DNA from 3 places in the Cellulomonas sp. ES6 genome. Region 3 is predicted to be linked to each of the others. Evidence: riboswitches for the same ligand, from Rfam matches in the RefSeq annotation. Region 3 holds a riboswitch; each other region holds the start of a gene.
The links. Region 3 has a riboswitch for cyclic di-AMP ahead of P9841_RS07715 (C40 family peptidase). Riboswitches for the same ligand answer to the same signal wherever they lie in the genome.
Positions count from the first base shown of each region.

Region 1: linked by a shared signal. The riboswitch ahead of P9841_RS13170 (C40 family peptidase) and the one ahead of P9841_RS07715 (C40 family peptidase) in region 3 are both predicted to bind cyclic di-AMP.
Region 2: linked by a shared signal. The riboswitch ahead of P9841_RS12995 (C40 family peptidase) and the one ahead of P9841_RS07715 (C40 family peptidase) in region 3 are both predicted to bind cyclic di-AMP.

Region 1 covers NZ_CP125655.1:2,828,220-2,835,901, forward strand. The annotation lists gene P9841_RS13145 (SulP family inorganic anion transporter) at 1-1,392, opposite strand, end outside; gene P9841_RS13150 (arsenate reductase ArsC) at 2,070-2,489, opposite strand; gene P9841_RS13155 (metalloregulator ArsR/SmtB family transcription factor) at 2,507-3,523, opposite strand; gene arsB (ACR3 family arsenite efflux transporter) at 3,520-4,638, opposite strand; gene P9841_RS13165 (hypothetical protein) at 4,725-5,177, shown strand; cyclic di-AMP (ydaO/yuaA leader) riboswitch at 5,490-5,613, shown strand; gene P9841_RS13170 (C40 family peptidase) at 5,754-6,422, shown strand; gene ccsB (c-type cytochrome biogenesis protein CcsB) at 6,428-7,441, shown strand; gene P9841_RS13180 (hypothetical protein) at 7,470-7,664, shown strand.
Region 2 covers NZ_CP125655.1:2,798,079-2,805,760, forward strand. The annotation lists gene P9841_RS12985 (AAA family ATPase) at 1-505, shown strand, start outside; gene P9841_RS12990 (hypothetical protein) at 581-1,030, shown strand; gene P9841_RS12995 (C40 family peptidase) at 1,110-1,775, opposite strand; cyclic di-AMP (ydaO/yuaA leader) riboswitch at 1,900-2,079, opposite strand; gene P9841_RS13000 (multicopper oxidase family protein) at 2,391-3,785, shown strand; gene P9841_RS13005 (DUF2752 domain-containing protein) at 3,782-4,279, shown strand; gene P9841_RS13010 (metal-sensitive transcriptional regulator) at 4,465-4,743, shown strand; gene P9841_RS13015 (heavy metal translocating P-type ATPase) at 4,917-7,061, shown strand; gene P9841_RS13020 (GNAT family N-acetyltransferase) at 7,313-7,682, opposite strand, start outside.
Region 3 covers NZ_CP125655.1:1,639,996-1,647,677, reverse strand. The annotation lists gene serC (phosphoserine transaminase) at 1-434, opposite strand, end outside; gene P9841_RS07720 (iron-dependent transcriptional repressor DtxR) at 521-1,219, shown strand; cyclic di-AMP (ydaO/yuaA leader) riboswitch at 1,430-1,629, shown strand; gene P9841_RS07715 (C40 family peptidase) at 1,772-2,401, shown strand; partial or broken gene P9841_RS19100 (HNH endonuclease) at 2,607-2,750, shown strand; gene P9841_RS19095 (HNH endonuclease) at 2,867-3,112, shown strand; gene P9841_RS07705 (universal stress protein) at 3,227-4,243, shown strand; gene P9841_RS07700 (Lrp/AsnC family transcriptional regulator) at 4,131-4,745, opposite strand; gene P9841_RS07695 (spore germination YkwD domain-containing protein) at 5,905-6,147, shown strand; gene rocD (ornithine--oxo-acid transaminase) at 6,191-7,435, opposite strand; gene ddaH (dimethylargininase) at 7,548-7,682, opposite strand, start outside.

The sequences.
Region 1 (7,682 bases), 1.2 Mb from region 3:
CGCGTCCCAGACGTGCGCGTCGGACAGGTCGATCACCACGCGCTCGGGGTCGCCGGTGTAGTCGAACTGGTAGACGAGGTCGTTGGACGAGGCGAAGAACAGCTCGCCGGAAACCGCGTAGACCCGCTCGCCGTCGTCGTCCGAGGAGTCCAGCCGCGTCACCGTGGTCAGGTGCGCGACGCGGCGGGCGAACAGCACCATCGCGGCGACCACGCCGACGACGACGCCGTAGGCGAGGTTGTGGGTAGCGACGACTACGGCCACCGTCAGCACCATCACGACGGTCTCGCTGAGCGGCATGCGCCGCAGGGTGGCGGGCTTGATCGAGTGCCAGTCGAAGGTTGCCACCGACACGATGACCATGACCGCGACCAGCGCCGCCATCGGGATGATCCCGACTACGTCGCCGAGACCGACCACCAGCACCAGCAGGAACACCCCAGCCAGGAACGTGGAGATCCGAGTGCGCGCCCCGGATGCCTTCACGTTGATCATCGTCTGGCCGATCATCGCGCAGCCGCCCATGCCGCCGAAGAACCCGGACAGCACGTTCGCCGTGCCCTGGCCCCACGCCTCGCGGGTCTTGTTCGAGTGGGTGTCGGTCACGTCGTCGACGAGCTTGGCCGTCATCAGCGATTCGAGCAGGCCGACCAGCGCCATCGCCAGCGCATAGGGAGCGATGATGCGCAGCGTCTCCACGTTCAGCGGCACGTCCGGGAACAGCAGCGCCGGGAGGCTGTCGGGCAAGGCGCCCTCGTCGCGGACCTGCGGCACCTGCACCGAGAACGCGACCGTCACCACGGTCAGGACGACGATCGCGACGAGCGGAGCGGGCACCACGGTGGTGACCTTAGGGAGCAGGACGATGATCGCGATGCCGATAGCCACGAGCGGGTAGACCACCCACGGCACGTCGACCAGGTGCGGGACCTGCGCCAGGAAGATCAGGATCGCCAAGGCGTTGACGAATCCGACCATGACCGACCGGGGGATGAACCGCATCAGCCGCGCGACACCGACGACGCCGAGGACCACCTGGATCAGGCCGCCCAGGATCACGGTGGCCAGAAGGTAGTCGAGCCCGTGGTCTCGGGCGACCGGGGCGATCACGAGGGCGATCGCGCCGGTCGCAGCTGAGATCATCGCCGGACGTCCGCCGAGGAACGCGATCGACACCGCCATCACGAACGAGCTGAACAGTCCGACCCGCGGGTCGACGCCGGCCAGGATCGAGAACGAGATCGCCTCGGGGATCAGCGCCAGGGCAACGACCAGGCCGGCAAGGACCTCGGTCCGCAGACGCCGCGGCGACCGCAGCGCGGCCAGCACCGAGTGCTGCACGTCGGCCTCGGGCACGGTCGGGTGGACAGGGGCAGCGTGGGGTGACGTCACGAGGAGTCCGTTCCGATTGAGGGGTGACCTCGATCGATGGGACCGCGCGAGGTCGCTGGCATGCGCAGCGATGCGCGAAGTCGGCGGCGAGTCCGCGCGCGCAGGGCGCAGCAGGACCCGTCTGGTCTCAACCCTAACGTAAGAGGAGGGTTGAGGGGGCGGTCGGGCCCGACATCGCGGGGACCGACGGCACGGGCCGGCCGCCCCCTGTGGCGTTCGCTGGTCGCCCTTTCCGCCACGCACGCACGCCACCTGGAACTTCGGCGATGACCGATGCGGCGCGCCGCCAGGTGTCCGTCCAGACGGGCCCATCGACGAGGTCGTGGCCCCGCCGCCAGGGATGGGCGAGGCGAATCGTGAAGTGCGAAGGCGCCGTCTGAGGTTCACCCTCCGTGGCGATCGAGCTCGCGGCCGGTGCGGGCAACACCCGTGCTCGGGCGATGGGACGCCCGGAGCCGTGGCCTCTCTAGCGGACGGGGCCCGCGGGCCCCGGCGCGGAACTTAGTCGGTGACGAATACGGGGCTGCGCCAGGTGGACGACCTGACATGCATCCAGACGAGGTCTCGCCACCCCCGACTACCGCCTGAACACGCCGGTCCTCAATGCCCACCGCTCCGATCGGCGGGTGGCCGGCATCTCAGGCGTGCGTGGGTGCGGCCCTCGTGGTGTCGCGGGTTCAGGCGGTGACGGGCTCGACCCCGAGCTCGGCGAGCAGGGCGACTACCCGGGCGCGGATCGCGTCGCGGATCGGGCGGACGGACTCGATGCCCTGCCCGGCCGGGTCGTCCAGCGCCCAGTCCTCGTACCGCTTGCCGGGGAAGATCGGGCAGGCGTCGCCGCAGCCCATCGTGATCACCACGTCGGAGGCCTGGACCGCGTCGGTGGTCAGGACCTTGGGGCGCTCGGCGCGGATGTCGATGCCCTCTTCGAGCATCGCCTCGACGGCGACCGGGTTGATCTGCTCGGCGGGCATCGACCCGGCGGAGCGGACCTCGACGGCGCCGCCGGACAGGTGCCGCAGGTAGCCGGCGGCCATCTGGGAGCGGCCGGCGTTGTGCACGCAGACGAACAGGGCGGACGGCTTGTTCTCGGTCATCAGGTTCTCCACGGGGGTCAGGCGGTCGGCAGGGTGAGGTCGGTCAGCAGGGCGCGCACGCGGCGGTCGATCTCGTCGCGGATCGCCCGCACCCCGGTGTCGGAGGCCAGGGCCGGGTCGCCGACGACCCAGTCCTCGTACCGCTTGCCGGGCAGGATCGGGCAGGTGTCGCCGCAGCCCATCGTGATGACGACGTCCGCGGCGCGGACCGCGTCGTCGGTCAGCGGCTTGGGGAACGCCTCGCCGTCGGCGCCGAGCTCGGCGAGCAGCGGCCGGACCGCGGCGTGCACGTCCGCGGCCGGCGCGGACCCCGCGGACCGGACGGTGATCGCGTCCCCGGCGTAGTGGTGCAGCAGGGCGGCGGCGAGCTGGGAGCGGCCGGCGTTCGCGACGCACACGAACAGCACCTGCGGGCGGGTGTCCGCGGCGTCCATCGCGCGGGCGGTGTCGGTCAGGCGCTGGCGGGCGAACCGCTCGGCGTTGACGACCAGGTGCGAGCGGATCGCCGAGGACCGGGCCAGACCGGTGTAGGACTCCCGGACGACGCTGAGCACCGCGCCGGGGTCGCGGTCGGGGAACGCCGCGGCGAGCCGGTCGGCGATCCGCGCCAGGGCGGCCTCGGCGTCGACGAGCCCGGCCAGCGGGACCGCGTTCGCGGCGTCCGCGGCTGCGGGGGCGAAGGAGTCCAGCAGGGTGGTGACCGCGCCGCGCAGCGCCGGCTGCACCCGGTAGTAGACCCAGGTCCCGCGCCGCTCGGAGGTCAGCAGCCCGACGTCCTTGAGCAGCTTCAGGTGGTGCGAGACGGTGGGCTGGGAGACCTCCGCGACCGTGGCCAGGTCGCACACGCACGCCTCGCCGGTCGGAGAGGTCGCGATCAGCGACAGCATCCGCAGCCGCAGCGGGTCACCCAGGGCCTTCAGGGTGCCGGCGACGTGCGCCGCGGCGTCGGCGCCCATCGCGTGGTCCGCCGGCGAGGGCTGCGGGGTGCAGCCGCCGGCGGCGGTCGTGGTCGCGTCGGGGGCGATGGTGGTCATGAGCGTGCCTCCTGCAGCTCGGCGGTGGCGGGGGAGGTCGAAGACGTGCGGAACCAGCGGTCCCTGGCCCAGAGGCTGACGTAGACCAGGGCGACCAGGACCGGGACCTCGATGAGCGGGCCGACCACACCGGCCAGCGCCTGCCCCGAGGTCGCACCGAACGTCCCGATCGCCACCGCGATCGCCAGCTCGAAGTTGTTGCCTGCCGCGGTGAACGCCAGCGTCGTCGACCGCGCGTACCCCAGCCCCAGGCCCCGCCCGGTGGCCAGGCCCACGGCCCACATCACCGCGAAGTACGCCAGCAGAGGCAGTGCGATCCGCGCGACGTCCAGCGGCCGCGACGTCACGGCCTCACCCTGCAGCGCGAACAGCAGCACGATCGTGAACAGCAACCCGTACAGCGCCCACGGACCCACCCGCGGGACGAGCCGCTCCTCGTACCAGTCCCGACCGCGCGTGCGCTCACCGATCCACCGCGAGGCGAACCCGGCGGCGAGCGGGACGCCGAGGAACACCAGGACGTTGACCGCGATCTGCCCGACGGACACGTCCAGGCCCTGCGAGTCCAGGCCCAGCCATCCAGGCAGCACGGACAGGTAGAACCAGCCCAGCAGCGAGAACGCCACCACCTGGAACACCGAGTTGATCGCGACCAGCACCGCGGCCGCCTCACGGTCGCCGCAGGCGAGGTCGTTCCAGATCACCACCATCGCGATGCACCGCGCCAAGCCGACGATGATCAGGCCGGTGCGGTACTCGGGCAGGTCGGGCAGGAACACCCACGCCAGGGCGAACATCAGCGCCGGGCCCACGACCCAGTTCAGCGCGAGGGAGCTCACCAGCAGCCGCTTGTCCCCGGTCACCGCAGCGACCCGGTCGTAGCGGACCTTCGCCAACACCGGGTACATCATCACCAGCAGGCCCAGCGCGATCGGCAGCGAGATGCCGCCCACCTCCAGCTCGGCCAGCGCGTCCCCAAGAGCGGGGACGAACCGGCCGAGGCCGATGCCCGCGACCATCGCCAGCCCGATCCACGCCGGCAGCCACCGGTCGAGCGTCGACAACCGCCCCCTCGTCGCGTCCGGGGCAGTCACCGGCGTGGTCTGATTCGACATGTCTCTATGTTGACACATCTCGATGCAGAGGCGAAGCGTCGTGACGTCTCGACCGCCTCGCCGGGCCGGCCGACTAGCCTCGCGGCATGGAGTCGCTGGAACGTCTGGACGACCTGTGGAGCGCGCGGGACTACCCCGTCCTCGTGGCGGCCGCGCGCCGGCTCAGGGAGCGGCCGCGGCCGCTGATGTCGCAGGACCTCGTCGAAGCCACCGGCCTCGAGCACCAGGAGGTCGTCGCGGCTCTCGCGAACCTCGGCCATCGTCACCTCGACGTCCGTGACGCCAGCAGCGAGGCGGTGCGCGACAACTACGTGGTCGGCATCATGCCCGCCGGCCTGGAAGCCGTCGGGCAGTGGCCCAGCCCCGACACGGCCGCGGATCGTCTCGTCGCAGCGCTCGATGCCCTGATCGACACCACCGCGGACGGGTCTCCGAAGCAGAGCCGGCTCAAGGCGGCACGCGACGGTCTGCTCGCCGCAGGTCGCGACGTCCTCGTCGACGTCGCCGGAGCCGCGATCACGGGCCGCCTGCCCATGTGATTGCCGGCGCCTCGCGTGCCACCACACGGGGAACTTCGTCGGTGGCGAATACAGGACGCCGCCAGGTGTTCGACCAGAGATGCATGCGGACCAGGTCTTGCCCCCCCGCGGGCCCGTGAGGCCCAGGACCGGTGTCGGGGTCCGCGGACGGCGCCCGTGCGACCTCGCGAGGCGACCGCTGTCGCGGGTGATGAAGGTTCGCTGAAGACGCGGCGGCACCGGCTCCGATCGGGCGACGCGACGCCTACGGTCGGAGAATCCGGACGCTCGTCCGGGAGCCGCGCGGATGCCGAGTCCTGCCACCGTCCGGCCCTTCGATGTCGGATGGCAGGAGCGGGGGACCGAGGTTCCACGGGAGCGCAGGCGCCCTCGGGGTGAAGCCGGTCCATGAGGCCGGCCGGACGCTCCGTCCGAACCCGACAGCTCACCTCGCAAGCGCCAGGAGCCACCATGCCTGCCCACCTGCGTGCCCCCTCGCGCCATCGCAACCCCGGCCGTGTCCGCACCCCGCTCACCGACGCCGTCACCAACGCGCTGGTGAGCGCTGCAGCGGTCAGCCGGCGCGCTAGTGCCGTCGTGGCCACGTCAGGACTTGCGGTCTCCCTCGCGGCTCACCCCGCCTCGGCTGCGGCCTCGTCGAACGGCTCCACCGGCACGATCGACTTAAGCGTCCTGGATGAGGCGAGGGCCCTGGCCGCCGCCGCCCCGTCAGCGGTCGCACCTGCGGCGGCCACGTGGTCGTTCGACGTCCCGGCCGCGACCGCGATCCTCCCGCCTCCGCCTCCGCCGCTTGTGGTCGAGGAGTCGCCCGCTCAGCCCCCCGACGGTGTCGCCTCGCGCAGCACCTCGCGCACCGAGGCCGCCGAGCCGAACGAGCCCGCGCCGATCGGTGCACCGCCCCCCGCGTCCGCGAACGGCAGCGTCGTCGTCGAGGTCGCGTCCGCGCTGGTCGGCGTGCCGTACGTGTACGGCGGGACGACCCCGGCCGGGTTCGACTGCTCTGGGTTCACGTCGTACGCGTACGCCCAGGTCGGGATCTCGATCCCGCGGACCTCGACCGCGCAGCGGGACGCCGGCACGGTCGTGTCCCGGGACCAGGCGCAGCCCGGTGACCTGATCTGGTCGCCGGGCCACATCGCGATCTACGCCGGCGGGAACTTTCAGGTCGACGCCCCGGTCCCAGGCAAGTCGGTGCAGATCCGCGAGATCTGGCAGTCGGACCCGTTGTTCATCCGGATCGGCTGACCGACGTGTCCGTCGGTGACCTCAGCACACTGCTCGTATGGGGGGCGGTGACGGCGTTCACCATCGCATTGGTGGCGTACTCCGTTGACCTCGCGCGCGTCGCCGACGCCTCGGCCCGTCCGCAACGTCGTCTCGCAGCGGTCGGCGCCCGGCCCGCAGGCGTCGAAGCGCCTGCCTCGCAGGACTCGGCACCGCTCGCGCCCGTCGGGCGCGCGGCCGGCATCGCTCGGTCGACGGCCACCGTGGCGACAGCGCTGCTGCTGGGCGGAGTCGCGCTACGCGGGGTGGCAGCCGGCAGATGGCCGACTGCCAACATGTACGAGTTTACGATCTTCGGGATCCTCGTCGCCGCGCTGGTGTTCCTGGGGATGCGACGCACCCGCATGCTGCCTTTCGTTGGGGTGCTGGTGACCGGCATCGCCGTGCTGGCGCTGATCGTGGCGCTGAACTCGTTCTACCTGCGGGCGGACGCTGTGCAGCCCGCGTTGCAGAGCTACTGGCTGGTCATCCACGTCAGCATCGCCATCGTGGCCACGGGAATCTTCACGGTCGCCTTCACGACGTCGGTGCTGCAGGTCCTCCAGGACGGCCGGGAGTCCGGGCACTCGCGACTCGACCAGCCATGGCGCGCAGGGTACGAGCTGCGCCGCTCGCTGCGGCGGTGGCGTATCACCGGTCCCACGTGGTCCTGGCTGAGGACCGTGCCGACCGCGGTGAGGCTCGAGGCGCTGTCCTTCCGGCTGAATGCGATCGCGTTCGTGCTGTGGACCCTCACGCTGATCGGCGGGGCGATCTGGGCCGAGCAGGCGTGGGGCCGGTACTGGGGCTGGGACCCCAAGGAGGTCGCGACCTTTGTCGCGTGGGTCGTGTACGCGGCGTACCTGCATGCGCGCACCACGCGAGGCTGGCAGGGGCGTCGCGCGGCCTACCTGGTGTACGTCGGATATGCCGTCGTGATCGCAAACTTCACGGTGGTGAACCTGTTCATCAACGGCAAGCACTCGTACTCGGGCATCTGACGCATGCGCCCGGAAGTAGACCCCTGCCGTGCCTGATCAAGCCCGCCCGCGGCAGGACGATCGTCCCGCGATCATCTGGGTCGTCGTAGCGATCGTCGTGGGCGGCGCCCTGACGGTGGCCGGCGTCGTGACGGGCAGCCTCGCGTCGACGACCGGCGGGGTCGTCGTGCTGTTCATCTGCTCCACCGCGACGCGGATCTGGTACCTGCGCCAGCGAAGATGACCGAGCTCACACGACCTC
Region 2 (7,682 bases), 1.2 Mb from region 3:
CATCCAGCAGCACCTCGAGGTCCCCGGCCGCATCCCCGTGGACCGGTGGGGCACCCGGCGCACCACCAACTACGTCCAGCTCGTCATCGTCGACGAGTCCGAACGCCTGAGCTCCACCGCCCTCGAGCTCCTACGGGACCGCTACGACCGCGACCAGATCGCCCTGATGCTCATCGGCATGCCTGGGCTCGAGAAGCAGTTCACCCACTACCCCCAGTTCTACAGTCGCGTCGGCTTCGCCCATCAGTACCGGCCCCTGAGCAACGACGAGCTGCTCTTCGTCCTCCAACGCCACTGGCGCACCCTCGGCAAGACGGTCAACCCCGACGACTTCACCGACGCCCAGGCCATCGCCGCGATCAGCCGCATCACCCGCGGCAACTTCCGCCTCCTCGAGCGACTCTTCCCCCAGATCGAACGCGTCCTGAAGATCAACGAGTTGCAGACCATCACTAGCGACGTCGTTGAAGCGGCCGCCAGCACCCTCGTTATCGGCGTCAACTAGGCACCGCCTCCGAGCGACGGAAGATCGCCGCCACGTACCGGAGAAAGTCACAGCCCGGGACTTCGTCGGACCTTCATGAACCCTGAACGGAACATTCAGCACACCGGGTCGAGCCTGGTGGCCATGCCACCGGAACCGGTCGACACGCCTGCCCAGCTCGCGGACGCGACGAACCCCCGATCCCGCACCCGAGCGCTGTGGTCCGCAGCGAGCAGCGCGCTCGGTGCGGTGGTGGGACTGGCACCGCACGTCCTGCACCACGTCGGCCCGTTGGTCGGTACTGCGATTGTCGCGGGTTCCGGCGGGACCGCCCTCTTCGGCGTGCTCGGGCTGGCCGCCACCGTCCCCATGCTGGTCAAGCTGCACAGGCGCAGCGGGTCGCTCTGGCTGCCAGCCGGCGCTCTCGTGCTCTTCGCGATCGCCTTCGCGTTCTCCACCTTCGTCCTCGGGCCGCTCATCAGCGGTGAGGAGCCGACGGTCCCCAGCAGCGACGTGCACGAAGGGCACCATCCCGCCGACAGCTGAAGCTCCCGACGGTGCACCTCCACGCCGCCCGTCGGCACAGCGCTGTACGGCGCGACCGCGACGCCGCACAGCGCTGGCGTCAGCCGACCCGGATGAACACCGGCGAGGTCTGCCAGATCTCGCGGATCTGCACGGCCTTGCCCGGAACCGGCGCATCGACCTGCAGGTTCCCGCCGGCGTAGATCGAGATGTGCCCCGGCGACCAGATCAGGTCGCCGGGCTGAGCCTGGTCCCGCGGCACCTCGACCCCCGCGTACCGCTGCTGCGCGGACGTCCGCGGCAGCGTCACCCCGACCTGCGCGTACACGTACGAGGTGAACCCCGAGCAGTCGAAGCCGCTGGGCGTGGTGCCGCCCCACACGTAGGGCACCCCCACGAGGCTCGATGCTGCCTCGACGATCGCGCTGCCGTTCGCGCTGGCCGGCGCGGGCGCCCCGATCCCGGGCGACGGTGCAGGCGTCTCGTCCCGGGCCGTGCTGCGAGTCGCAGCCGGGGCCTGCTCGGGCTGCGGCTCCGGCTCCGGCTCGGGGGCCGGCGGTGGCGTTACCGCCGTAGCAACGGGATTGTCGAACGTCCAGGTCGCCTCGGCCGGAGTCGCGACGACCGGCCCGGACTCGATCACCGCTCTGGCCGCCGACGTGAGTCGTGCAGTGTCCAGCAGCGCGATCCGGCTCTCGTGATGGGAGGGCACCGCCGCGGACGCCGGGGCTGCCACCAGGGAGACGACCATGCCCGACGTCGCCACGGCAGCTCCGGTGCGGCGCCCGGCGGCAGACAGACCGGAGGCGGCCACGGCCTGTGCGTCGGTCAGGGGCGTTCGGCTGCGCCCGGCCGCGCGGTGGCGCGCTCGGGCGAAGGGGCGTGCGGGCATCGACGACTCCTGCCGCCTGCGAGGTGAGCTGTCGGGTTCGGGCCGGAGCAGCCCGGCCGGTCCATCGAGACCGGCTTCACCCCAAGGGCACGACGTGCCCGTCCATCCTGGTTCCCCCGCTCCTGCCCGTGCGGTCTGCGGGTCGTCGAGCAGCGGCAGGACTCGGCGTTCTGCTCGACCCACCCAGTCGGCGCCTGGGTCGCGACGATGCTAGGCAGCCCATGCGGTGCTGTCATCGCCCACCGGCGCAATCCTGGCGTGCGAACAGGTCTCGAGACCGCCGCACGGCGCCCCGCAGGGCGGGCGAAGTCGCTGGTCGCGAGCGTTCGTCTCGCGCACGGTGTGTCGTGGACGCACGCACCGCCTCGTCGGGAACTTCAGCGAAACTTCATGGAAGCCGCTGAAGCGGCTTGATCTACACAAGCGACGCTAGACGGGAGCCGAGGGGTCCCCAGACCCCGGATCGATCGCCTGAGGAGCACCCCGAGCATGATCCGCCGTCGTCCTGTCGTCGTCGCAACGACCGCCGTCGTCCTGGCCGCGGGCGGTGCTGCGTTCGCGGTCAGCCGTGCGCTGGCTCCCGCCGCAGACACCGCGGTCCAGGAGAGCATCGATCTCCCCGCGGTCGACCGGTACGACATCACCGGAGCGACCACGCAGGGGGTCGTCGACCTCGACATCACCACCGCAGAGATGACGCTGGGTGGTCGGTCCGTCGAACGGTATCTCTACGCGGACGCTGCAAGCGAAGTCGTCCACGGGGCCGGGGTGCCGATCGTCGTCGACGTAGGGCAGCGGCTGCAGATCGACGTCACGAACTCGACCGACACCGCGACCAACATCCACTGGCACGGGATGAGCGTGCCCGCCGACCAGGACGGTCCAGGCATCCTGATCGAACCCGGACGAGAGCACCGGTACGAGTTCACCGCTGCCCGCCCAGGAACGTACTGGTACCACTCACACGAACGACCGGTGCGCGACCAGGTCGATCGCGGCATGTATGCACCGTTCATCGTCCGCGAACCCGCGGACGCGCGCTACGACCTCGACCAGGTCCTCGTGCTCGACGACTGGGTCGTGGATCGCACCACCGGTCACATGGAGGTCGTCGGCGACGTCGACACCGTCAACGGCCGCACCGGCCAGGACATCGAGCCGATCAGCATCACCGGCGGGCAGATCGCCAAGCTCCGGCTGGTGAACGCCTCGACCGCCAAGACCCAGGACCTGACGTTCCCACTCGACGTGCGCGTCACCCACACCGACGGCGCACCCCTCGTCGAGCCCTACAACACCCGCCGGCTCAGCATCGCCCCAGGCGAGCGCTACGACGTCGAGGTCGCCCCGGTCGGCCACCTGGGGTCGGGCTTGTCGATCACCAACGAGCGCGACAACGGAATGACCATCCCCGTCCACTACACCGCCTCGGACGCTCCCGCGGCCGTCTCGCCCTTCATCCCGCCCGCACCCAGCGACCTCGACCCCGACCTGCTGAGCCGCGAACCGGACATCGAGATGGTGCTCGCCGACGCGATGACGATGTCCGCAGGCATGGGCATGGCCTGGACGATCAACGGCGACGTCTTCCCCGACGCTGAGACGTTCGACGTGCAGGTCGGGCGCACCTACCTCGTGCGTTTCCGCAACGCCGGGCAGCACCGAATGGACCACCCGATGCACGTGCACGGCGCGCACTTCCGGGTGCTATCCACCGACGGCCAGGCCCTCGAGCGGGAAGTGTGGAAGGACACCGTGGCGGTGCCACCGGACAGCTACGTCGACGTCGCCGTGACCTTCGAGCAGCCCGGGACCTGGATGGTCCACTGCCACATCCTCGATCACGAGGACGCCGGGATGATGACCAGCATCACGGCGACATGAGACGGCGCGACCGGCGCCCGCCGCGGCAGCCACCCGGCCCGACCCACGTCGCCACCCCGCCGGCGTCGCGCTCGTGGATCACCGTCAGCCTCGACGAGCGAGACCGGTGGCCGGCGCTCGCGCCCGTCGCAGCGCTCGGTCTAGTGGCCGCAGGGCTGATGGCCTGGCTGGGCCTGCCGCCGGTGGACCTTCACGGGCCGCTGCACCGCTGGTTTTCTGTCATGGACCCCCTGTGCGGCGGAACGCGGTCCGTGCGGCTCGCCGCGATGGGCGATCTCGCAGCAGCATGGAAATACAACCCGCTCGGCCCGATCCTGATGACCGGGGCCGCGCTGGCTGTGCTGCGGTGGTGCGCCGGCACCGCGACCAGCAGATGGCTCGGGCTCGACCTCGCCGACCGCCGGCCTGCGCGTGCCGCTGCGGGGCTGATCACGACACTGCTGCTCGCCTTGCTCGCGGTCCGCCAGCAGCTCAACGTCGAGCTCCTGCGGTAGCCCGCGCCCGACCGCGTTCATCAGACCTTGACCGCATCGTGAGCGCGCCTCGACGGCCAGCTCATAGCGTTGCTGCCGAGTCGGTTCCCCCGCGCGCAGCGGAGGAGTTGCCGTGCACACGCGCGGACGAGACCCCCGCGCCGGCGCACAGTGTGCGCCGGGCGATACCCCGACGGGAGGCCGCCATGAGGACCACGGCTGAAGACGAGGCCGTTCTCCGGCGCCTGCGCCGCCTTGAAGGGCAAGTGCGCGGCGTCGCGACCATGATCGAGAGCGGTTCGTACTGCATCGACGTGCTCACGCAGATCGCCGCCGCATCCGGTGCCCTCCAGGCAGTCGCGCGTCAACTCCTCGACGACCACATCCGTCACTGCCTCTCGCAAGCCGCGCAGGCGTCCGCAGACGTGCAGGACGAGCGTGTCGACGAGGTATCGCAGGCGATCGCCCGCCTGCTTCGCGCCTGACACCCGAGAGCGTGCCTGGAGCGCGGTTCGTCACCCGACGATCCCGCAGACCGCAGACCGCGAACCGCAAGGACGAGACACATGCATCGTGGAGTCGGAATACCCTCGGGGGGTATGCCGTTTGAGCGGGCGAAGCCCCACTCCGGGTCGGATCACGAGAGAGGACCACCGCGATGAGCCTCGAGGACCACACCGGGCACGGGCCCGTCGATGCACCGAGTACGGCCCACCACGGACATGGAGGGCACACGCCCGACGGGCAGACGACGCAGGAGCACCATGGGCACCCCGCGACCGTGACTGCAGCGGTGCCGCCTGACCACCAGGACGCGCACGGTGGCCACGAGGGGCATACAGGCCACGGCAGCCATGCCGGTCACGTCGACCGGTTCCGCCGCCTGTTCTGGGTCATGCTCGTGCTCGCGGTCCCGGTCGTCGCCGCCAGCGCCATGTTCGCGATGCTCCTGGGCTACGAGCTGCCCGACGCAACCTGGGTGGCGTGGGTCTCGCCCGTGCTCGGCACGGTCATGTTCACTTGGGGCGGCGCGCCGTTCCTGACCGGTGCCGCCCAGGAGCTGCGCGCCAAGCGCCCCGGGATGATGCTGCTCGTCGCGTTGGCGATCACCGTGGCGTTCGTCGCGTCGTGGCTCGCGACCCTGGGTGTCGTCGCCCACGGACTCGACTTCTGGTGGGAGCTCGCGCTTCTCATCGTGATCATGCTGCTCGGGCACTGGATCGAGATGCGCTCGCTCGCTCAGACGACCTCCGCTCTCGACTCCCTGGCCGCTCTGCTGCCCGACGAGGCCGAGCGCGTCGAGGGCAACGACGTGGTCCGGGTCGCCCCGTCCGACCTCGCGGTCGACGACGTGGTGCTCGTGCGACCCGGAGCCAGGGTTCCCGCAGACGGCGCGATCATCGACGGCGCCGCCGAGATGGACGAGTCGATGGTCACCGGTGAGTCCCGCACCGTGCGGCGCTCCGCCGGGGACCGGGTTGTCGCCGGCACCGTCGCCACCGACTCCGCCCTACGGCTGCGGGTGACCGCCGTCGGAGACGACACCGCGCTGGCCGGCATCCGCAGGCTCGTGCTCGAAGCGCAGAACTCGACCTCGCGCGCGCAGCGACTGGCGGACACGGCAGCCGCGCTGCTGTTCTGGTTCGCCCTCGGTGCGGCCGCCGTCACCGCCGTCGTCTGGTCGATCGCCGGCCAGCCCGACGCTGCCGTGATCCGCACCATCACCGTCCTGGTGATCGCCTGCCCCCACGCCCTCGGCCTGGCGATCCCCCTCGTGGTGTCCATCGCCACCGAGCGCGCCGCCCGCGGCGGCATCCTCGTCAAGGACCGCCTGGCCCTGGAGAGCATGCGCACGGTCAGCACCGTGGTGTTCGACAAGACCGGCACCCTGACCAAGGGCCAGCCGACCGTGACCGACGTGCGGCCCACCCCCGGTTTCGACCGCGACGAGGTTCTGGCGCTGGCCGCGGCCGCCGAGGCCGACAGCGAGCACCCGCTCGCGCAGGCGATCGTCTCGGCCGCGAGCGACCTGCACGTGCCGGCCGCCGCCGAGTTCACCTCGTCCCCAGCGGTCGGCGTCCGCGCCCGCGTCGGCGGCCGGACCGTCGAGGTCGGAGGCCCCAGCCTGCTGCACCAGAGCGGTGTCGACGAGCTCGATGGCATCGACCAATGGCGCAGCGAAGGAGCGATCATTCTGCATGTGCTCGTCGACGGCCGCCCGGCCGGGGCTCTGAAGCTCGCCGACGAGATCCGCGAGGAGTCCCGGGCCGCGATCCGGCAGCTCCACGACCGCGACGTCGACGTCGTGATGATCACTGGCGACGCGGAGGCCGTCGCCCGCACCGTCGCCGCCGAGATCGGCATCGACCGGGTCTTCGCCGGTGTCCGGCCCGAGGACAAGTCCGCCAAGGTCGCCGAGCTCCAGCGCGAGGGAGGCACCGTGGCGATGGTCGGCGACGGCGTCAACGACGCCCCCGCCCTCGCGCAGGCCGATGTCGGCATCGCCATCGGCGCCGGCACCGATGTCGCGATCGCCTCCGCCGGCGTGATCCTCGCCAGCGACGACCCTCGATCCGTCGTCTCGGTCATCGATCTGTCCACTGCCAGCTACCGCAAGATGAAGCAGAACCTGTGGTGGGCCGCTGGCTACAACCTCATCGCTGTGCCGCTTGCCGCCGGCGTGCTCGCACCCATCGGTTTCGTCATGCCGATGTCCGTCGGGGCCATCCTCATGTCCGTGTCCACGATCGTCGTCGCCCTGAACGCTCAGCTCCTGCGTCGACTGGATCTGCGGCCACGTTGACAAGAGCCGAGCCAAGTCGGCGCCCTCGGTGCCGGAGTACCGACGGTCATCAATATGGGACGCCGCCAAGTGTACGTCCCGATATGCATCCAGACGAGGTTTCGCCACCGCCGACTACCGCCTGAACACGCCGGTCCTCGGCGCCGGCCACGGCTCCCATTGACCGTTGGCCAGCACGTTTGGTGCGCGCGCAGCGATGTTGTACTTGATGCAACGGGCGGCCGGAGCTCAAGCCGTTGGCCGGCGTTCTCCTACAGCCGCTTCTCCAGCAGCACGACGTCGAGCCAGGTGCCGGCGTGAGGTCCGCGACAAATCAGTCCGAGCCGCTCGCGCGTGCCGACGACGCGGAACCCGGCCGCCTCGTGGAGGGCGAGGCTGGCGATGTTCTGCGGGAAGACACCGGACTGGACGGTCCAGATGCCGGCTGCGCCGGCGGACTCGAGCAGGTGGTCGAGCAGCGCTCTGCCCACGCCGCGGCCGCGGGCTTCGGGTGCCACGTAGGCCGAGTGCTCGACGACGCCGGCGTAGACGCAGCGCCCCGAGACCGGGGAGACGGCGACCCAGCCGAGAACGGTGTCGCCGTCCAGGGCGACGAAGCGGTGCTCGGCCAGGTGGCCGGCA
Region 3 (7,682 bases):
GCGTCGACGCCGTCGGCGGCCGCGGGCGTCGCCGAGGACCCGGCGGGCACCTCGGTGACGACGGGGTCCTCGAGGAACGGGGCGCGCGCCGCGGCGGCCGCGAACTTGCCGCCGAACTCCCCGAAGACGGCGTGGGCCGACCGGCGCTCCACGAGGCACAGCGTCGCGACGTCCCAGAAGGCCGTCGAGCCGCCGTTCCCGAGCGCGACCTCGTACCCGTCCGGGAGGGAGAACAGCTCGCCGAGCCCGGCGCGCACGCGGCCGACGAGCGAGCGGACGGGGGCCTGGCGGTGCGAGGTGCCGAGGAGGCTGCGGCCGACCTCGGCGAGCGCCCGGACCTGCGCGTCGCGGACCTTCGCGGGCCCGGAGCCGAACCGGCCGTCCGACGGCAGGAGCTCCTCGGGGATGGTCACGGTGGCGGGCGTCACGGTCACGCGCCGCACCCTACGCGCCCGACGCCGCCCGGCGGCAGGACCACTAGCCTGTGGACGGACGTCTGCGTACACAGGAGGGCACCGGCGTGAGTGACCTGATCGACACGACCGAGATGTATCTGAAGACCATCTACGAGCTCACCGAGGAGGGCATCACGCCGCTGCGCGCCCGCATCGCCGAGCGGCTCGGGCACAGCGGTCCCACGGTGTCCCAGACCGTCGCCCGCATGGAGCGGGACGGGCTCGTCGTCGTGTCCGGTGACCGCCACCTGGAGCTGACCGAGGCGGGCCGCACGAAGGCGATGCGCGTGATGCGCAAGCACCGGCTGGCCGAGCGGCTGCTGGTCGACGTCATCGGGCTGGACTGGGAGTACGTCCACGAGGAGGCGTGCCGCTGGGAGCACGTCATGAGCGAGCGGGTGGAGCGCCGGCTCGCCGGCCTGCTCGACCACCCGCACTTCGACCCGTACGGCAACCCGATCCCCGGTCTCGACGAGATCGGGGAGGAGCGCACGCCGGTCGGGTTCCTCGACGGCGTGGAGTCGCTCGTCGCCGTCGCGGCGGCCGCGACCGGCCCGACCACGGGGGTCGTCGCCCGGCTGGGTGAGCCCATCCAGACGGACGTGGACCTGCTCGCCCGCCTCGCGCAGGCCGGCGTGCGTCCCGGCCAGGAGGTCACGGTCGAGAAGGGCGCCGGCGTCGTCACGGTCGGGAGGCCCGGCGCGGAGACGGTGCTCGACCTGCCGCAGGAGGTCGCGCGCCACGTGTTCCTCGGGGTCGGCTGAGGCCCTCGCCCCGCGCCGGTGACGGCGCCCGGCACCGACGGCCCCGCGGTGTGGCACGCGCCACCCGCGGGGCCTCGTCGTGTGCGTGACCAGGGTCCTCGTGGGGGCGTCCGGGTGATCGGCAAACGGATCGTGACCGGAACGTGACAATCGGCTCGGGGGTCGGGTACGGTCGGTCCTGCTCGACGGAACCCTCCTCCGTCAGAGCCCTTGGACGGTACGCCGAGCCCTGCCGCCGCCCGAGGTCCGTACGACTCGCCGGCAGGGGCGGGGAACCACTTGTGGGCACCGGAGACGGTGTCCTTGGGGTGAAGCCGCGCGACGTGACCGGGACCTCCCGGGAGCGTCACGCGGCCGGGTATCTCCACCCGAACCCGACAGCTCACCTCGTAGGCGCCAGGAGAGGCTGTACGTGTCCGCAAGTGCTGTGCGCGCCCGACACCGTTCTGCGCGTCGCCCCGTCACCCCCTGACCGACCTCGCCACCGCCGCCACGGGCACCCTCGCCCAGGCCGGTCGCCGCACCGCCGTCGTCGCGGCCACCACGGGGCTCATGGTCTCCGCGGTCGCCGTCCCGGCCGGTGCCGCGACGACCTCCGGCGACCAGGCCGCGCTGCCGTCGGTCGACACCACCGCGCTGACCGCCTCCGCGAAGACGGTCCTCGACACCGCGCCGGTCGTCACCGCCCCGGCCGACGCCGCGTGGACCTTCGAGGCCCCCGCCGCGACCGCCGTGGTCCCGGAGCCCGAGCCGGAGCCGGAGCCCGAGCCGGTCGTCTCCCGCAGCGCCCAGCGCGCCACGGTCGAGGCCGCCCCGGTCGAGGTCGCCGCCGCTGCCGTGCCGCAGTCGGTCGCCGGCAACGCCGTCCTCGAGATCGCGGCCCGCTACGTCGGCACGCCGTACGTCTCCGGCGGCACGACCCCGGACGGCTTCGACTGCTCCGGCTTCGTGTCCGTGTACGCGCAGCTCGGCATCTCGCTGCCCCGCACGTCGTCGGCGATCCGCGACGCGGGCACGGTCATCTCGGCCGCCGAGGCCCAGCCGGGTGACCTCATCTGGAGCCCCGGCCACATCTCGATCTACGCCGGCGGCGACCAGCAGATCGACTCCCCGCGCCCCGGCAAGACGGTGCAGTTCCGCGCCATCTGGCAGAGCTCGCCGACGTTCATCCGCATCGGCTGAGTCTCCCGGGCACGCACGACGCCTCCAGGACCCCCGCACCCGCCCCGGGTGCGGGGGTCCTGCCGTCCCCGGGGGTCCGCACGCCGCGCACCGGCGCGGCCGGCGCGAAAGACCGGGCCGGTTCCCGGGGTGGGCGCGTACGCTGGCGCTGCTCGCTCCCCAGCGGACCCGTCAGCCAGACGGGCCCCCGGTCAAGGAGTTCGCCGTGCTGCTCCCTGCGCCACCCCGGACGTTGCTCCTCAACGCCAGCCTGGAACCGCTGTGCGTCGTCGCACTGCCGCGCGCCGTCACGCTCGTGATGTCGGGCAAGGCGACGGTGCTCGAGTCGGACGGGCGGGTGCTGCACTCCGAGCACGTCGCCGTCCCGATGCCCGTGGTGCTGTCGCTGACCCGCTACGTGCACGTCCCCGTGCGCCGGCCGCTGCCGCCGACGCGCCGCACCGTGCTCCAGCGCGACGACCACCGGTGCGCGTACTGCGGCTCGCACGCCGACACCGTGGACCACGTGCACCCCGCTCGCGCGGCGGCCGGCACGAGTGGACCAACGTCGTCGCGGCGTGCCGGCGGTGCAACCACCGCAAGGCCGACCACCTGCTCCATGAGATCGGGTGGGAGCTGGCCTGGACGCCGTCGGCCCCGCGGGGTGCGACGGCGTTCCTGCGCGGGGTGGCCGCCGACGAGCCCGCCTGGTCCGCGTACCTCGCCGCCTGAGCGACGGAGCGGGTCAAGGGGACGGCAAGGAAACGCCACGCCCTGCTCCGTGGCAGGTGCGGATCCGGCATGATCGGGGGCACACTGGGGTGTGCCACCAAGGAGGTCGGAGCCATGAAGCGGGACGCGGAGATCCTGGTCGGGGTGGACGGGTCGGCGGCGAGCATGCACGCGCTCGACTGGGCTGCCGGGGAGGCGCGTACGCGACGGCGCCCGCTGCACGTGGTGTGCTCCTACACGCTGCCGTCGTTCACGGCCGCCTCGCTGGACGGCGGGTACGCGGCCCTCGACGACACCGCCATCCAGCAGGGCGCCCGCGCGGTGCTCGCGGAGGCGCAGCAGCGCGTCGCCGGGCCGGACCTCCAGGTCACGACCACCGTGGCGACCGGCGACGCGGCGGCCGTCCTGGTCGAGATGTCACGGGACGCCTCGCTCGTCGTCGTCGGCACCAGGGGCAAGGGCGGGTTCGCGGACCGGCTGCTCGGGACCGTCTCGTCGACGCTGCCGGCGCACGCGTACTGCCCGACCGTCGTCGTGCCGCTGCGCGACCAGCGCCGGGGCGGCATCGTGCCGAGCGACGAGTCCGCGCCGGTGGTCCGGCCCGTGCGGCGCATGGTCGTCGGCGTGGACGGCTCCCCGCAGGCGGACCTCGCCCTGCGCCACGCGATCGAGGAGGCGCAGGCGTGGGGCGCCGAGCTCACGGCCGTCGCCGGCGTGCCCGTCGGCAGCGGCTCGGGCGTCATGGCGTGGCTGCCCGCGACGATCGACCAGACGCAGGTGCTCGCGGACGTCACGGAGGGGCTCAACGTCGTCGTCGACCGCGCGCTGGCCGACCACCCCGGCGCCACGGTGCGGAGGGCCGTGCTGGACGGCACCGGCGCGGAGCTGCTCACCGAGTTCTCGGCCGCGACCGACCTCATCGTCGTGGGCTCCCGGGGGCGGGGCGGGTTCACGGGGCTGCTGCTCGGCTCCACGAGCCAGGCCGTGCTGCACCACTCGGCGTGCCCGGTGATGGTGGTCACGAACCGGTGCGCGGAGCGGGTGGCGGCCGCCGGGGCCGGCGGCGCCGAGGGGACCGCAGGCGCCGCGGGGACGGCCGGGGCCGGGGCGGACGGCGGCGCGGCGGGCTGACGGAAGCGGCGGGCTGACGCGGCGCGGGCGGCTCAGGCGGGGGCGGCACGTCCGGTCGCCGCACCAGCGCCGACAGCACGACCGTGGAGCGCGTCCGCGACACGAACGGCTCGGCGGCGAGGCGCTCGACCACCTGCTCCAGGTGCCGCATGTCCCGGGCGCGCACCTGCACGACCAGGTCGACGTCGCCCGTGACGGTGCTGGCGGCGACGACCTCCGGGTAGCGCTCGACGGCTGAGCGCATCGTGGCCGGGCTCGTCGAGCCGTGGCAGAACAGCTCGACGAAGGCCTCGGTGGCCCACCCGAGGGCGGCCGGGTCCAGCAGGACGGTGAACCCGCGGACGACGCCGCGCTCCCGCAGGCGGTCCACGCGCCGCTTCACCGCCGGGGCGGACAGCGACACGACCGCGCCGAGGTCCGCGTACGACGCGCGGGCGTCGACGGCCAGCTCGCGCAGCAGCGCCTCGTCGATCGGGTCCAGGTCGCCGGAGTAGGTGGGCACGGGCCCATCTTCGCGCACGGTGCGGACGGCCTCCGCGGTCGTCCGGGTGCTGGGGAACCACCGGCGGCCCCTCACGCGGGCCGCAGCCGGGCCGGTCGTCGGAGGCGATCTTCGGCGACACCCTTCAGGCCGCCGCGCCGCGCGCCGATGACACCGGGGAGAGATCGTCATCGAGCAGATGGGGGCAGGCGGATGCCGGCACCGCACGCCGGGCGGACGGCGCCCGGACCCGCGCCCGCAGCGACCGCGACCGAGCCGGCGCCGGCGCCCGCCGGGCCGCTCGCACCGGAGCTGGCGCCCGACCCGCGCCTCGGGCCGCCCCGCACCCGTTCGGAGGCTCCCACCGGGACGATCCCCACGCAGCGCACGCGCGCGCTCGACCCGGCGCCCTCCCCGGCGCCCTCCCCGGCGTCGTCGCCGGCCTCGCCGGTCGCGCCGGCCGCGCCCGCCCGTGCGGTCCGTCGGGCGGTCGCCGTGACGGTGCTCTGCCTGCTGCTCGTCGGCGTGGTCGCGACGGCCGTCGTGCTGCAGCTGCGGGCGGATGCCCGGGCCACCGCCTGGGCGCACGCCCAGCAGCGGGTCGCGGCGCAGGTCGCCGCGGACCGCGCGGACGCCGCCGTCTCCGCGTCGGCCCGTGCGGACGCCGTCGCGGCGTCGTACGCCGCCGCGAGCGAGGCCGCGGTCGCCGGGGCCGAGCGGGTGCTCGCGGACGCCCGGGCCGCGGCGGACGCGTCCCCGCACGCCGGGGACGAGGCCCTGGGCGCGCTGCGCTCGGCGACGCAGGCCGTGGAGGCGGCGTCGGTCGGCCTCGGCGACGGCACCAGCGTCGCCGCGCTGCGGGCGACCGCGCAGGCCGTGGCCGCCCCCAGCGGGCCGTCGTCGAGGCGCAGGCGGCGTGGCAGGCGGCGGAGGACGCGCGGATCGAGGCCGAGCGGGTCGCGGCCGAGCGCGCCGCTGCGGAGGCCGCCGCCCGCGCCGCAGCCGCACGCCCGACCGGTGGGTCACGGCCCGTCACCACGACCACCGGCGGCGGCGCCGCAGCCCCGGCCGCGGCCGCCCCTGCGAGCGCGTGGGTCGCGGGCGTGTCCTCCTACGGCGTCGGCGGGCTCGGCGCCTCGATCAACGCGGCCGGGCGGCGAACGGCCTGCCCGCGCTCGCGGTGGTCGGGTCGTCCTCCCTGGCGGACCACGCCGCGGCGATGGCGGCGGCCGGCAGCATCTGGCACTCCGGCAGCGACCACATCGTCGGGTGGGTGCAGCCCGTCAGCGACGAGCAGATGATCCAGGCGTACCTGAACTCCCCGCCGCACCGCGCGTGGATCCTCAAGGACGGGGTGTCGACCGTCTCGATCGGCGCGGTGACGTACGGCGGGCGGCTCTACACCGCGATGCTGTTCTCCTGACGCCGGCGGCGCGCCCGACGACGACGCCCGCCGCGCGCGGCCGTCAGCGCAGCGCCTGCGTCAGGCGGTCCAGCGCCAGGTCCAGGTCGTCCTCGTCGATGACGAGCGGCGGCGCCAGGCGGATCGTCGAGCCGTGGGTGTCCTTGGCCAGCACGCCGAGCGCGAGCAGCCGCTCGCACAGCTGCCGGCCGGTCATCCGGGCCGGGTCGACGTCGAGCCCCGCCCACAGCCCGACGCCGCGGGCGCCGACCAGCAGCCCCGTGTCGACCAGGGTCGCGAGCCGGGCGTGCAGCCGCTCGCCCAGCACCCGCGCGCGCTCCTGGTGCGTGCCGGTGCGCAGCAGGTCCACCACCGCGATGCCCACGGCGCACGCCAGCGGGTTGCCGCCGAAGGTCGACCCGTGCGTGCCCGCGGTGAGCACCCCCAGCACGTCCGGCCGCCCCACGACCGCGGACACGGGCAGCACCCCGCCGCCGAGCGCCTTCCCGAGCGTGACGAGGTCCGCTCGCACGCCCCACAGCTCCAGCGCGAACGTCGTCCCCGTGCGCCCGAGGCCCGACTGGATCTCGTCCGCGACGAGCAGCACGCCGGCGTCGGTGCAGATGTCCCGGACGGCCGGCCAGTAGGTCTCCGGCGGGACCACGACCCCCTGCTCGCCCTGGATCGGCTCGAGCAGCACGGCGACCGTGGTGTCGTCGACCGCGGCACGCAGCGCCTCGGCGTCGCCGAACGGCACGACGCGGAACCCGGGCGTGTGCGGGGCGAACCCCTCGCGCGCCTCCGGGTCGGTGGAGAACGACACGATCGTCGTCGTGCGGCCGTGGAAGTTCCCCGACGCGACGACGATCGTGGCCTGCTCCGGTGCGACGCCCCGGACCTCGTACCCCCACTTGCGCGCGGCCTTGATCGCGGTCTCGACGGCCTCCGCGCCGGTGTTCATCGGCAGCACCATCGGGACGACGCCGTCGTCCTCGGCGCCCGCGACCACCGGGCGGGCCAGGTCGGACAGCGCGGTCGCGAACGGGTGCAGCAGGTCGTGGTCGAACGCCCGCGACGACAGCGTGAGCCGGTCCAGCTGCGCGTGGGCCGCAGCCGTCAGCGCCGGGTGCCGGTGCCCGAAGTTCAGCGCCGAGTAGCCGGCCAGCAGGTCGAGGTAGGTGCGGCCCTCGACGTCCCGCACCCACGCGCCCTCGCCCGTCGTGAGCGTGACGGGCAGCGGGTGGTAGTTCTGCGCGAGCGGCCCGGCGGCGGCGCCCCCGGCGTGGCGGGCGGGGATAGTGGCGGTCATGGCGTCACCTCGGCGGGCGGGCGCCCCGGGTGTCCGCAGGGCGCGGGTGGAGCGGTGCGGGGTCGGGTGGTGCGGGTTCGGGCCGGGCGGACGGCCGCCCGACCCGGAGGGGTCAGCGGGCGGCGCGGATCTCCAGCGTGCAGCACTTCGCGCCGCCGCCGCCCTTGAGCAGCTCGCTGGTGTCGACGGGGTGCGGGCGGTAGCCGCGCTCGGTGAGCTGGGCCGCCAGGTCGACGGCACCGGGCGC